2 regions of the Priestia sp. GS2 genome follow, and region 2 is predicted to be linked to the other one. Evidence: a T-box and tRNA genes for the amino acid it is inferred to sense, from the RefSeq annotation. Region 2 holds a T-box; the other holds one or more tRNA genes.
The links. A T-box is a leader RNA that pairs with one kind of tRNA and senses whether it is charged. The one in region 2 lies ahead of serS (serine--tRNA ligase), so its partner is inferred to be a tRNA-Ser.
Positions count from the first base shown of each region.

Region 1: it encodes a tRNA-Ser, which carries the amino acid that the T-box ahead of serS (serine--tRNA ligase) is inferred to sense. The anticodon was not compared.

Region 1 is NZ_JAZGJX010000001.1:409,614-416,199, forward strand. It holds gene V2145_RS02100 (MFS transporter) at 1-231, shown strand, start outside; gene V2145_RS02105 (DUF1189 domain-containing protein) at 552-1,328, opposite strand; gene V2145_RS02110 (Na/Pi cotransporter family protein) at 1,564-3,219, shown strand; gene V2145_RS02115 (DUF456 domain-containing protein) at 3,351-3,833, shown strand; tRNA gene V2145_RS02120 (tRNA-Asn) at 3,899-3,973, shown strand; tRNA gene V2145_RS02125 (tRNA-Met) at 3,975-4,048, shown strand; tRNA gene V2145_RS02130 (tRNA-Asn) at 4,082-4,156, shown strand; tRNA gene V2145_RS02135 (tRNA-Ile) at 4,158-4,234, shown strand; tRNA gene V2145_RS02140 (tRNA-Ser) at 4,245-4,337, shown strand; gene sodA (superoxide dismutase SodA) at 4,564-5,172, shown strand; gene V2145_RS02150 (MFS transporter) at 5,290-6,570, shown strand.
Region 2 is NZ_JAZGJX010000001.1:14,960-21,545, reverse strand. It holds gene serS (serine--tRNA ligase) at 1-1,246, opposite strand, end outside; T-box leader at 1,301-1,518, opposite strand; gene pdxT (pyridoxal 5'-phosphate synthase glutaminase subunit PdxT) at 1,579-2,166, opposite strand; gene pdxS (pyridoxal 5'-phosphate synthase lyase subunit PdxS) at 2,187-3,074, opposite strand; gene V2145_RS00070 (serine hydrolase) at 3,279-4,628, opposite strand; gene guaB (IMP dehydrogenase) at 4,767-6,233, opposite strand; gene V2145_RS00060 (YaaC family protein) at 6,348-6,586, shown strand, end outside.

The DNA of each region.
Region 1 (6,586 bases), 390 kb from region 2:
TCTACAACTTCAGATGCAGAAAGAGGGTTTGTTGTGTCATTATACGGCACAACCCGGTTTCTAGGTGTTGCTTTAGGACCCATCGTATATGGAGTTTGGATGGTAAATGAAAAAAGCATGTACATGTATAGTTTTCTAACTTTGCTCATAGCGGGCGGATGGCTGATTTTACGAATCTTCAGCTCAGTTGATATCGGAAAGAGAAAAGTTGTAAAGGTGAAACTGAAGTAGTTTTTCATTTGAAAAGAACAATTTCTTTATATAGAGTTTACAACCTTCTTTCATACTTTGGACTACTAATTAAAAGAGGGAACAAAGTTGCATCTATGTGTGATAAATGAGATACATGATATCAGAAATCAATCCATTCGCTGAAAGCTTAATGGCAGTTTCCAAAGAAGTGGTTGCGAGTACCACGGAGCTTTGTACATACTTTTAATAGCTAAAGAAAGCATGTTGAAAACACTGAGTAAATAGCACAAGAGTTAACCATACTCTCCAAAAAGCTACAGCAAGTCGCTCAGTTTTTTTATTAATATAAAGGGTACCTCTTAAGCGTTTAAAGAGATACCCTTTTCCTTTTTAATTGGAAGCCTCGATAAAATAAGTACATACGTAAATAGCACTCCAGCTAAATAAAGGCTTGTTGAGTAAGGGGCAGAATAAGAGAATAAATCAATAATCATAAATAGAACAGTCATGGGAGTAATGCTGTAAGCACTCAATACCCAAGCGTGTTTGAACGTTACTGTTTTTTTGGTGAAGCGACTCGCGTACAGACCAATTACAGCGAAAAGTGTAATTTGAATAAACTTTAATCCTGCTGTTAAACAAAATAATAAAAAGACAGAGAGAGGAATAAAAACAAAAAGCGTATTTTTAATATCCTTTAAGTGATGTAAAAGATCCACTTTGCTTAAAGAGTCCCAACCTAAAAGTTCGTATGAATACACTTGTGCTTGTCCTTTAATGGCAAGAAAGACACCATCTTTCACCAATCCTATTCCGTATAAAGGCGGTGTAATTGAAACTTCCTCAGTTGTAGTCGTGGAATCTAGAGTAAATGAAGAACTAGAAATATTCCTTTTTCCTTCTTCGTAAAGTGTGTAATCTTCAAGGTAAACAGTTGTGGATGGTGTTGTAATATACTGAATGGCATTTTGATAACCGCTTACAATTGTGGGTATCATAAAAAGCAAAGCTGGTAGTAATGAGAAAGCAGTTAACAATAAAACATAACCGATGGTTTTATTTGGATGTTCAAATCTAAGCATCACTACTTTTTTTGGAAGGTATGTACTCATTAAAAAGCGGCGAAACATTTCCATGGACAAAGCTCCTTATTTTAGTAATATTTGCTTTTTATTTTACCATTATATTCATAATGAAAGTGCGAAAAGGTGATTTTTTTTATGTAGATGCTGTGTTATGTAAATGAAATGTTAAGATAATGTAAATTTTTCAGAATCAGCGTTTACACAACATTTATTTTACGTTAATAATTATGTGGGACTTGTAGATGTCTGTCGAAAAATGAAACTGTAGAGATAGGAGTGGAATTCTTTGGAACTAGATGTTCAGAAGATGATATTTGAATTTATCGGTGGCCTCGGGATTTTCCTGTTTGGGATTAAATTCATGGGTGATGGCTTACAAAAGTCAGCCGGAGATAAATTGCGCGATATACTAGATCGTTTTACAACAAATCCATTTATGGGTGTGCTTGCAGGGATTTTGGTTACCATACTCATTCAAAGTAGTTCTGGAACAACCGTTATTACAGTCGGGTTAGTAAGTGCTGGTTTTATGAACTTACGTCAAGCAATTGGAGTTATTATGGGAGCGAATATCGGAACAACCGTTACAGCTTTCATAATCGGTATTAAAATTTCAGATTATGCGTTACCTATTTTAGCTGTGGGTGCTCTCCTACTGTTCTTCTTCAAGAGCAAGCCAGTTCAAAACTTTGGACAAATTGTGTTTGGCTTTGGAATGTTATTCTTTGGACTAGAGCTAATGGGTGATGGCATGAAGCCACTCCGTTCACTTCAAGCGTTTCAAGATTTAACGGTAAGCATGAGTGATAATCCAATTTTAGGTGTTGTCATTGGTACGGTGTTTACAGTTATCGTTCAAAGTTCAAGTGCAACAATTGGTATCTTACAGGAGCTTTTTGGACAAGGAGCAATCGATATTTATGCAGCGTTACCGGTATTATTTGGTGACAATATTGGTACTACCATTACAGCAATTTTAGCATCTATTGGTGCAAGCGTTGCGGCAAGACGCGCAGCGTTAACCCATGTTGTATTTAATATTGTGGGTACAGTAATTTTCTTAATTATTTTACCTGTATTTACTAAATTCATCATCTATCTACAAGGGGTGCTAAGTTTAAACCCAGAAATGACGATTGCGTTTGCGCACGGTGCATTTAATATTTCTAACACGATTATCCAGTTCCCATTAATCGGTTTCTTGGCTTATATCGTAACAAAAGCAATCCCTGGAGACGATGCGCTAGTTGACTTTAAACCGAAACATCTAGATCCAGTTTTTATTGAGCAATCACCATCGATTGCGTTAGGACAAGCAAAAGAAGAGCTAGTTCGTATGGGACAGTTCTCAACAATTGGATTAGAAGAAGCAAACAATTATTTAAAAACGAAGCAACATAAGCATTCTGATATGGCTCTACAAATTGAAGATGCTATTAATAATTTGGATAAAAAAATTACCAACTATTTAATTTTACTTTCTTCTTCTTCTATGTCAGCGTCAGAAAGTGAAGAGCATTCAATGTTGTTAGACACAGCTCGTGATATTGAACGTATTGGAGATCATTTCGAAAATATCGTTGAGCTCGTTGACTATCAAATCACTAACAAAGTAAAAGTAACATCTGAAGCTAATAAAGATTTAGCAGAAATGTTCGAACTAACAATTTCAACAGTTAAAGAAGCTGTTGCAGCACTAGAGCACAACGATCGTGAAAAGGCTGTTCACGTTATGCAGCAAGAAGATCAAATTGACAGCATGGAGCGTTCACTTCGTAAAAAGCATATTTTACGCTTGAATGAAGGAGCTTGCACAGGGTCAGCTGGAATTGTATTTGTTGACATTATCAGTAACTTAGAGCGTATTGGAGATCATGCTGTTAATATTGCAGAAGCGGTATTAGGCGAAAATAAAAAAAGCGTGGCTCAAAAATCTAAATAAAAATAAGCTAAAAAGAGCGACTTATTAAAAGGTCGCTCTTTTTTATGGAATATTATTATCAAAAAAGTTGTTAAGGTGTATACTGTTTGATAATGGCAAATAGAGATTGAGATGAAAGGGAACGTGTTAAGTTGGACTTTTTATATTGGACACTCATTGTAGTTTGTTTTGTAGTATCATTTATTGGATTAATCTATCCTATTATCCCAAGCGTACTGTTTGTAGCATTGGGGTTTTTATTGTACGGTTTCTTCTATAGTTTTGAGCCATATACCTTCTTGTTTGTACTTATTCAAGGTCTGCTTGTAGCAGCGCTTTTTGCAGCTGATTATTTGGCAAATCTAATTGGGGTTAAAAAGTTTGGTGGAACAAAAGCAGGAATTTGGGGAAGCACCATTGGGTTATTGGTTGGCCCGTTTTTAATTCCTGGAATTGGGATACTACTTGGTCCATTTTTAGGAGCGGTGATTGGAGAGCTAGTCGTACATCGTACTAGTGTTCAAAATGCTGTGAAAATTGGTTTTGGTTCGTTAGTTGGTTTTTTCAGCGGGGCCATTTCAAAAGGAATTATTCAAGCGGCAATGATTATATATTTCCTTATTGTTGTTTTATAATAATTTGTTGACTTTTATTTAAAATCATGTTAAATTTTTAATGTCGCTAATAAATGTTATATCGTTCCACAGTAGCTCAGTGGTAGAGCAATCGGCTGTTAACCGATCGGTCGTAGGTTCGAGTCCTACCTGTGGAGCCATGGCGGTGTAGCTCAGCTGGCTAGAGCGTACGGTTCATACCCGTGAGGTCGGGGGTTCGATCCCCTCCGCCGCTATACCTTTCAGTGACAAAGTTTACATATTATTATTCCACAGTAGCTCAGTGGTAGAGCAATCGGCTGTTAACCGATCGGTCGTAGGTTCGAGTCCTACCTGTGGAGCCATGGACCCTTAGCTCAGCTGGTTAGAGCAGACGGCTCATAACCGTCCGGTCGCAGGTTCGAGTCCTGCAGGGTCCACCATGAAAAGGTTGGAGGAATACCCAAGTCCGGCTGAAGGGATCGGTCTTGAAAACCGACAGGGGTGTTAAAGCCCGCGGGGGTTCGAATCCCTCTTCCTCCGCCATACATATTGCTGATAAATCTTTCTTTACAATTGTAAAGAAAGATTTTTTATTTTGTTTTTAGCTAAAATTTTATGTTTAAATAGGATAGACAATGGGAATCGGGTAAATATAAATGATGATTAGATGCTTTTTCATTGAAAGCGTAGGTTAAATTTGCTAATCTAAAAACATGAGGTGAATTTTCTTTCACCAAATTAGGTACATATTTTAAAGGAGGAATTACCCATGGCTTACGAATTACCACAATTACCTTATGCATACGATGCACTTGAACCACACATCGACAAAGAAACGATGAACATTCACCATACGAAACATCATAACACTTACGTTACAAACTTAAACGCAGCAGTAGAAGGAAAAGCTGATTTAGCTTCTAAAAGCGTTGAAGAGTTAATCTCAAACATGGACGCTGTACCAGAAGACATCCGTACAGCAGTACGTAACAACGGTGGTGGACATGCTAACCATTCACTATTTTGGACAATTCTTTGCCCTAACGGTGGCGGTGAGCCAACAGGTGAGTTAGCAGACGCAATCAGCAGCAAATTTGGAAGCTTTGATGCATTTAAAGATGCATTCGCTAAAGCCGCAACTACACGCTTCGGTTCTGGCTGGGCTTGGTTAGTTGTAAACAATGGAGAATTAGAAGTAACAAGCACACCAAACCAAGATAGCCCACTAATGGAAGGCAAAACGCCAATCCTAGGACTAGACGTTTGGGAGCATGCTTACTACCTAAACTACCAAAACCGTCGTCCAGATTACATTTCAGCATTCTTTAATGTAATTAAATGGGATGAAGTTGCAAAGCGTTACGCAGCAGCAAAATAATAAAAAAAACCAGTAAAGCAATTATTGCCTTTACTGGTTTTTTTGTTTTCCAATTCTTTTACATATCTCTTTTTCTTTTTCACACACTAGGGGTAGAAGAGAAAAGGAGTTTTTTATATGCCTTTATTAAAGAAAGTTGTTGGAGATGTAGAAGTTAATAAAGATTTATTGTTATTACTTATTATTGGAGGGCTATATGCTTTAGCTATTTCAATTTCGAATTCGTTTGTAAATGTGTATTTATGGAAGCAAACAGGAGAATTTTCTGCTTTAGCGATCTATAACTTAGTCATTGTTATTTTTCAACCACTGACCTTTATTTTAGCTGGAAGGTGGGCTAAAAAAATCGATCGGGTGGTTGTGCTTCGATTAGGTGTGTCGTTTCTGTCTATTTTCTATATTGTTGTATTAATGGTAGGTGACCGAGCTGATGAGTTTTTAATTCTTCTCGGTGCGCTTTTAGGAATAGGATATGGATTCTATTGGTTAGCATTTAACGTATTAACATTTGAAATTACAGAACCTGATACACGGGATTTTTTTAACGGATTTCTCGGAGTATTGAACTCATTTGCCGGAATGATTGGCCCTCTAGGCGCAGGTTTTATTATCGCTAGCCTTTACGAATACATCGGTTATCGCGTAGTCTTTGGAGTGTCACTTTTAATGTTTGTTAGTGCGGTTGTCCTTAGCTTCTTTTTACAAAGACGTCCAGCTGAGGGCGTATATAAATTTAGAGAAGTATTGAGGGAAAGAAAATATAATCGAGACTGGCGCAGAATTTTATATGCACATGTATTTCAAGGAATTAGAGAAGGTACGTTTATTTTTGTAGTGTCAGTATTGGTCTTTATTACAACTGATAGTGAACTTGCACTTGGTACGTTTGGTCTGGTTAACTCAGCTGTAGCCTTTGTTGCATATTATGTTGCCTCTAGGTTTATTAAACAAAAAGATCGCTTAAAGTTCATTTTAGCAGGTGGAATTCTTCTATACGGTTCAGTTTTTTTACTGCTATTTAATTTATCGTACACAAACCTTATTTTATATGCAATTTGTATTGCAATTGGCTACCCTATTTTGCTGGTACCGTATATGTCCTTAACATATGATGTTATTGGTCGAGCCAAAGATATTGTTTCTAAACGTATTGAATATATTGTGGTTCGAGATGTCTTTTTAAATATTGGACGCATCATTTCAATTGGCTCTTTTCTCATCGCTGTCGTTTTTTTTAATGAACAGCAAAGTTTACCCATACTATTAGCCATTATTGGCGCAGGACACTCTTGTATTTACTTCTGTGTTCGCAACATTTCTCAACCTACAAATAAGCATACCCCTAAGCCGGTTACGCAGCCAGCTTTAAATGAAGGAGACGGTGAATCTCCAGCATAATGGGGATAGATAATTA
Region 2 (6,586 bases):
AAGGGCGTAATACTTTTGGAATAATAACAGAACCGTCTTCCTGCTGATAGTTCTCTAAAATAGCAGCCACTGTACGTCCAATCGCTAATCCAGATCCATTTAACGTGTGTACATATTCTGGTTTTCCTTTTGCCTCACGACGGAAGCGAATATTGGCTCTTCGTGCTTGGAAACTTTCAAAGTTTGAACAAGAAGAAATTTCACGATATGACTCATAGCTTGGAATCCATACTTCAATATCGTATTTTTTAGCTGCTGTGAATCCTAAATCTCCGGTACACATGCTTAAAACACGGTATGGCAGTTCTAGTAACTGTAGTACTTTTTCAGCATGTCCTGTAAGGTTTTCAAGCTCAGCATAAGATTCTTCTGGTTTTACAAAACGAACTAGCTCTACTTTATTAAACTGATGCTGACGAATTAATCCACGTGTATCTCTACCAGCTGAACCAGCTTCTGATCTAAAGCATGCACTGTATGCGGTATAAGCCAATGGCAATTGATCTCCATTAATAATTTCATCACGGTGTAGATTAGTTACTGGAACTTCAGCTGTTGGGATTAGAAAATAATCTTCCTCTTTAATTTTGAACGCATCTTCTTCAAACTTAGGAAGTTGACCTGTTCCAGTCATACTTGTACGATTAACCATATATGGAGGAAGAATTTCTTCATATCCATGCTCATCCATGTGTAAGTCCATCATAAAGTTAATTAAAGCACGCTCCAAACGAGCCCCTAAGCCTTTATAAAACACAAAACGACTTCCTGTTACCTTTGCTGCACGTTCAAAGTCTAAAATATTTAAATCTGTTCCTAAGTCCCAGTGTGGTTTCGGTTCAAAATTAAATTGGCGAACTTCTCCCCACTTTCTAATTTCTACATTTTCATCTTCCGTTTCTCCAACAGGCACACTTTCATGTGGAATATTAGGGATTGAAAGCAATAGTTGCTCTAATTCTGCTTCTACAGTACGAAGACGTTCATCTAAATCTTTAATTTTTTCCCCAACTTGACGCATTTCTAGAATCATATTATCTGCGTTTTGCTTTTCACGCTTTAATTGAGCAATCTGCTGAGAAACTTCATTACGCTTACTTTTTAATTCTTCAGTTTGAACTAACAGTTGTCTGCGCTCTACATCTAACTCCTCAAAGCGCCCAAGATCTGATAAATCTTCTCCACGGAATTTTAACTTTTCTTTTACTTCTTCAAGGTTAGCTCGCAAAATCTTTACATCTAACATAAATGTACCTCCTTATTTGTATAAAATGGGCAAAATAAAAACTCCCATCCCTATAAAAGGGACGAGAGTTTAGCCCGCGTTGCCACCCTAGTTGAAAGTCCATAAAGGAACCTTCCTCTTCAGTCAGATAACGGAATGCACCGAAGCTATCTACTCACTACTTCAATAGCTTGCTCCAGGATGGATTCGTAAAGGTCAAACATCGATTCTCACCGGCCATCGACTCTCTAGAGTTTAACTTCTCTACTACTATTTCCTATCAACGCTTTATACTTTTATCATTGTAATTAATAATCATAATGTACTACAAGTCTATACAAGATGCAATTGGTTTATACAGGTTTTTTCAGGGACTCTCTCACCATGTTAATAAAATAACCCGTCATACGATGGTCATCAGTTAATTCCGGATGGAATGAGCAACCTAAGAATTGTCCTTGCTTAGCAGCTACAATACGATCATCATGAACAGATAAAATTTCTACATTGTCACCAACTTCTACGATATGAGGCGCACGAATAAATACTCCAATGAAATCATCTGCAACTTCTTTAATTGCTAGCTTTGCCTCAAAACTTTCACGTTGGCGACCAAAAGAATTTCGAGCCACTTTAATATTCATGACACCTAAATGAGGCTCATCATAGTCTACAATTTCACCCGCTAGTAAAATCAGCCCAGCACAAGTACCAAAGATTGGTTTGCCACTTTTAGCAAATTGGCGCAGTGGATCCATGAAATTATATTTATCAATTAAACGTCTCATTGCAGTACTTTCTCCACCTGGTAAAATGAGCCCGTCTACTTCTTCTAGCTGTTCAACTTTTTTAATAATAATCGCTTCAGCTCCTGTTGCTTCCACTGAATGCGCATGCTCTCTAAATGCACCTTGTAGTCCTAAAACTCCAACCTTTACCATGCTGTAAAACTCCCTTACTGTTACCAGCCACGCTCTTGCATGCGATTTTCTGGCAATAATGTTGAGATTTCAATACCTTTCATTGCATTACCTAATCCTTTAGAAAGATTTGCAATTAATGCATAATCTTGATAATGTGTTGTTGCTTCTACAATTGAACGAGCAAATTTTTCTGGATTATCAGACTTGAAGATACCAGATCCTACAAATACTCCATCTGCTCCTAATTGCATCATTAACGCTGCATCGGCTGGAGTCGCAACACCACCTGCAGCAAAGTTAACAACTGGAAGACGACCTTCACGCTTGATTTGTAGTAATAACTCATAAGGTGCACCTAGTAATTTTGCTTCCGTCATTAACTCAGCTTCGTCCATTCCTACTACTTTACGTACTTGTGCGTTCACTTGACGCATATGACGTACAGCTTCTACGATGTTCCCTGTTCCTGGCTCACCTTTTGTACGAAGCATAGCAGCGCCTTCTGCAATACGACGTGCAGCTTCACCTAAATCGCGGCAACCACAAACAAATGGTACCGTAAACGTATTTTTATTTAAATGAAATTCTTCATCTGCTGGTGTTAATACTTCACTTTCATCAATATAGTCTACGCCCATTGCTTCTAAAACACGCGCTTCTACAATGTGACCGATACGTGCTTTAGCCATTACCGGAATTGAAACAGCATTCATAACTTCTTCAACAATTGTCGGATCTGCCATACGAGATACGCCGCCTGCAGCACGAATGTCTGCTGGTACACGTTCTAATGCCATAACTGCAACTGCTCCTGCTGCCTCTGCAATTTTTGCTTGTTCAGCATTAACAACGTCCATAATTACGCCGCCTTTTTGCATTTCCGCCATTCCGCGTTTTACTCTGTCAGTACCTGTAATGTTACTCATGTTTGTCTTCCCCCAGTATAGTTGTATTACACATAATCAATAAAATTATGTATACAAAATTCAAAACTTATTGTCTATTTTACCTTATTTTCTGAAAAAATCCTATCAAAATTATGCAGTTTAAAAAACTTGTTTAAAAAAAGGGAGATACTAAATACCAGAAAAACCTTGGCTTAGTATCTCCCTTTATAAATGGTTTATGAATTAAAACCAGCTCTTAATATTATTGGCTGCATCAGACCATACACCTACAAAGAAATCTCCTACACTTCGCAGAGCCAAAATGAACCAATTAGCCTTTTCGATTGTAGTATCTGCAACGACGGGCACTTTATTTGTTCCGTCATTTACTGCATAACCTAAATCATCAAGGTTCTTATTCTTGGCACTAACGTAACCTACAACTTGACCCTCTTTAATTGGTGCAACGATTCGATCTTTCTCATCTACAACTTTAGGGTTAACATCAAATTGAAGAGAGATTTTACCTTCTTCACCTTTTTTTGTAAGAACATTTACTGATTCTTTTGTTACAACTTTTAGCTCTTTATTTTTCCCTTTTACTACTGGAAGCGACTCGTGATTCTTAACAACCTTGCCTTCTGGAGTTACTTGTTTTAGCTCATAATTATCAAATGCATAATCTAAAAGCTTTTTTGTTTCAGTGAAACGTGCTCCTTCAAAAGACTTACCGTTATTTTTAGCATTCATGACCACCGTAATGTAACGAACACCATTTCGTTCAGCTGTTCCTGTAAAGCAATAGCCTGCAAAATCCGTATGCCCTGTTTTAAGACCATCTAAACCTTCATATCCGTATGTAGGGAAAGATGGAAGCATTTTATTCCAGTTATCCATTGTCGTTTCACCTTGTTGACCTGGTCGGAATATTTTTTCAGGTGTCTTCGCCGTTTCTAATACTTCTGGATAATCATGAAGAATGTGAAAAGCTAGTGCTGATACTGCACGAGCTGATAGTAAATTCTCATCATCAGCTTTTGTACCTTTTGGATGTTGACCCTTTAATAATGAGTTAGAAAGACCTGTTGAGTTAACAAATTTAGCTTCACCTAAGTTTAACTCTTCTGCTTTTTTATTCATTAATTTAATAAATTCAGCTTCAGACCCTGCTAAAGCTTCAGCTAGAGCAATACTCGCTCCGTTGGCTGAATAAATAGCCATTGCTTCATACAATTCTTTAATTGTATACTTTTCTGTTGTTAATAATGGAACATTTGACAATGAGTAATCTTGTGAGATATCTGCAGCATATTTGCTAACCCCTACTTGATCATCCCAAGAAAGCTTTTCTTCGTGAATAGCTTCTAAAATCAAATACTCAGTCATCATTTTTGTCATACTAGCAATACCTAGTACAGCACCTGAATTCTTTTCATACAAAATTTGGCCTGTATCTGCTTCAATCAAAATAGCAGCATCTGCTTCAACATTTGGGAATTTTGAAGCTGCAGACGCATTTGGAGTGATTAAAGAACTAGCCATTAAGAAAACAGCAACTAATGCAAAGAGCTGTTTTATCAATTTTTTCTTCACTACCAATACCCTCCAGACATAAATCACATAGAGGTTATTTTATCATACAAAAATTAAAAAAAATAGATAAAGAAGTACCGTTAAAACAATCTTTAGTATAAAAAAGCATCTCTCTAAATTAGAGAGATGCTTTTCCACTTAGCTAAGTGAATAGTTTGGAGATTCTTTTGTAATTTGAACGTCATGTGGGTGACTTTCTCTTAAGCCAGCTCCTGTCATACGGATAAACTGTGCCTCTTCACGTAATGCTTGTAAATTAGCTGATCCGCAATATCCCATTCCAGCTCTTAATCCTCCAACTAGCTGATATAAAGTGTCAGCGACAGGCCCCTTATAAGGTAAGCGTCCTTCAATACCTTCTGGAACAAACTTTTTATTATCTTCTTGGAAATAACGATCTTTACTTCCCTTTTCCATAGCCCCAACTGAACCCATACCACGGTATACTTTAAAGCGTCTTCCTTGGAAGATTTCTGTTTCACCAGGACTTTCAGTAGTACCGGCTAATAAACTTCCTAACATAACAGTATGTCCACCAGCAGCTAGTGCTTTTGCGATATCTCCAGAGTACTTAATTCCTCCATCTGCAATTACTGGTACACCATGTTTTCTTGCTTCAGTCGCGCAATCATATATAGCCGTGATTTGTGGAACACCTACTCCAGCTACAACACGAGTTGTACAAATTGATCCAGGTCCTATTCCTACTTTTACTACGTCTACACCAGCTTCAATTAGTGCTCTTGTTCCTTCAGCAGTTGCGACGTTTCCTGCAATAATATTTAACTCTGGATACGTTTCACGAATTGAACGTACAGTATTTAAAACGCCTAGTGAGTGACCATGTGCCGTATCAATTACAATAACATCCACACCAGCTTTTACTAACTTCTCAATTCGGACCATCGAATCAGCTGTCACACCAACTGCTGCACCTACTAATAAACGTCCTTGTTTGTCCTTTGCAGCATTTGGAAATTCAATGACCTTTTCGATGTCTTTGATTGTAATTAACCCTTTTAATACACCGTTGTCATCTACAAGTGGTAATTTTTCAATTTTGTATTGCTGTAAAATCTTTTCGGCTTCCTCGAGTGTTGTTCCCACTGGAGCTGTAACTAACTCTTCTTTTGTCATTACATCAGAGATAAGCATTGAGTAATCTTGAATAAAACGCAAATCACGATTTGTCAGAATACCAACTAATTTTTGCTCATCTTCGTTATTCACAATTGGTACACCAGAGATACGATATTTTCCCATTAAATGTTCTGCAGCGAATACTTGGTTTTCTGGTGTCAGGAAGAATGGATCTGTAATAACTCCACTTTCAGAGCGCTTTACTTTATCAACTTGTTCCGCCTGTTGTTCGATGGACATATTTTTATGAATAATTCCTAAACCACCTTGACGAGCCATAGCAATTGCCATCTCTGCTTCAGTTACTGTATCCATACCTGCACTAATAAATGGTACATTTAGCTTTAGCGTTTTTGTTAATTCTACACTCATATCAACATCTTTTGGCAACACTTCAGATTTAGCTGGCACTAACAAAACATCATCAAATGTTAAACCTTCTTTTGAAAATTTACTTTCCCACATTATAGAATCCTCCTCAAAGCGACAGAATATTATTAGTAGATTAACAATTGGTTATGTAGCTGTCAATAACCATACTATATATCAGATAATTCTAATAATAAAAGAGGTGATTTTTTGAGCTTTACTTATGATGTTTGGAAACCCTATCATTTATTTTTCTCAGCCCCTTTTACACAAAAGTATTTATATAATCAGTACAAGTCTTCAAGCATCGCGGATGCTGAACAGCGTAGTTTTAAAAATTGTTATCCATTTATTTATTATCTGGAACATAGCAAAAATTATTATCAAACGGCATTAAAATCTCATACGTCCATGCAGCCAGTATTACTTTTTTATGGTTTATCTCAATT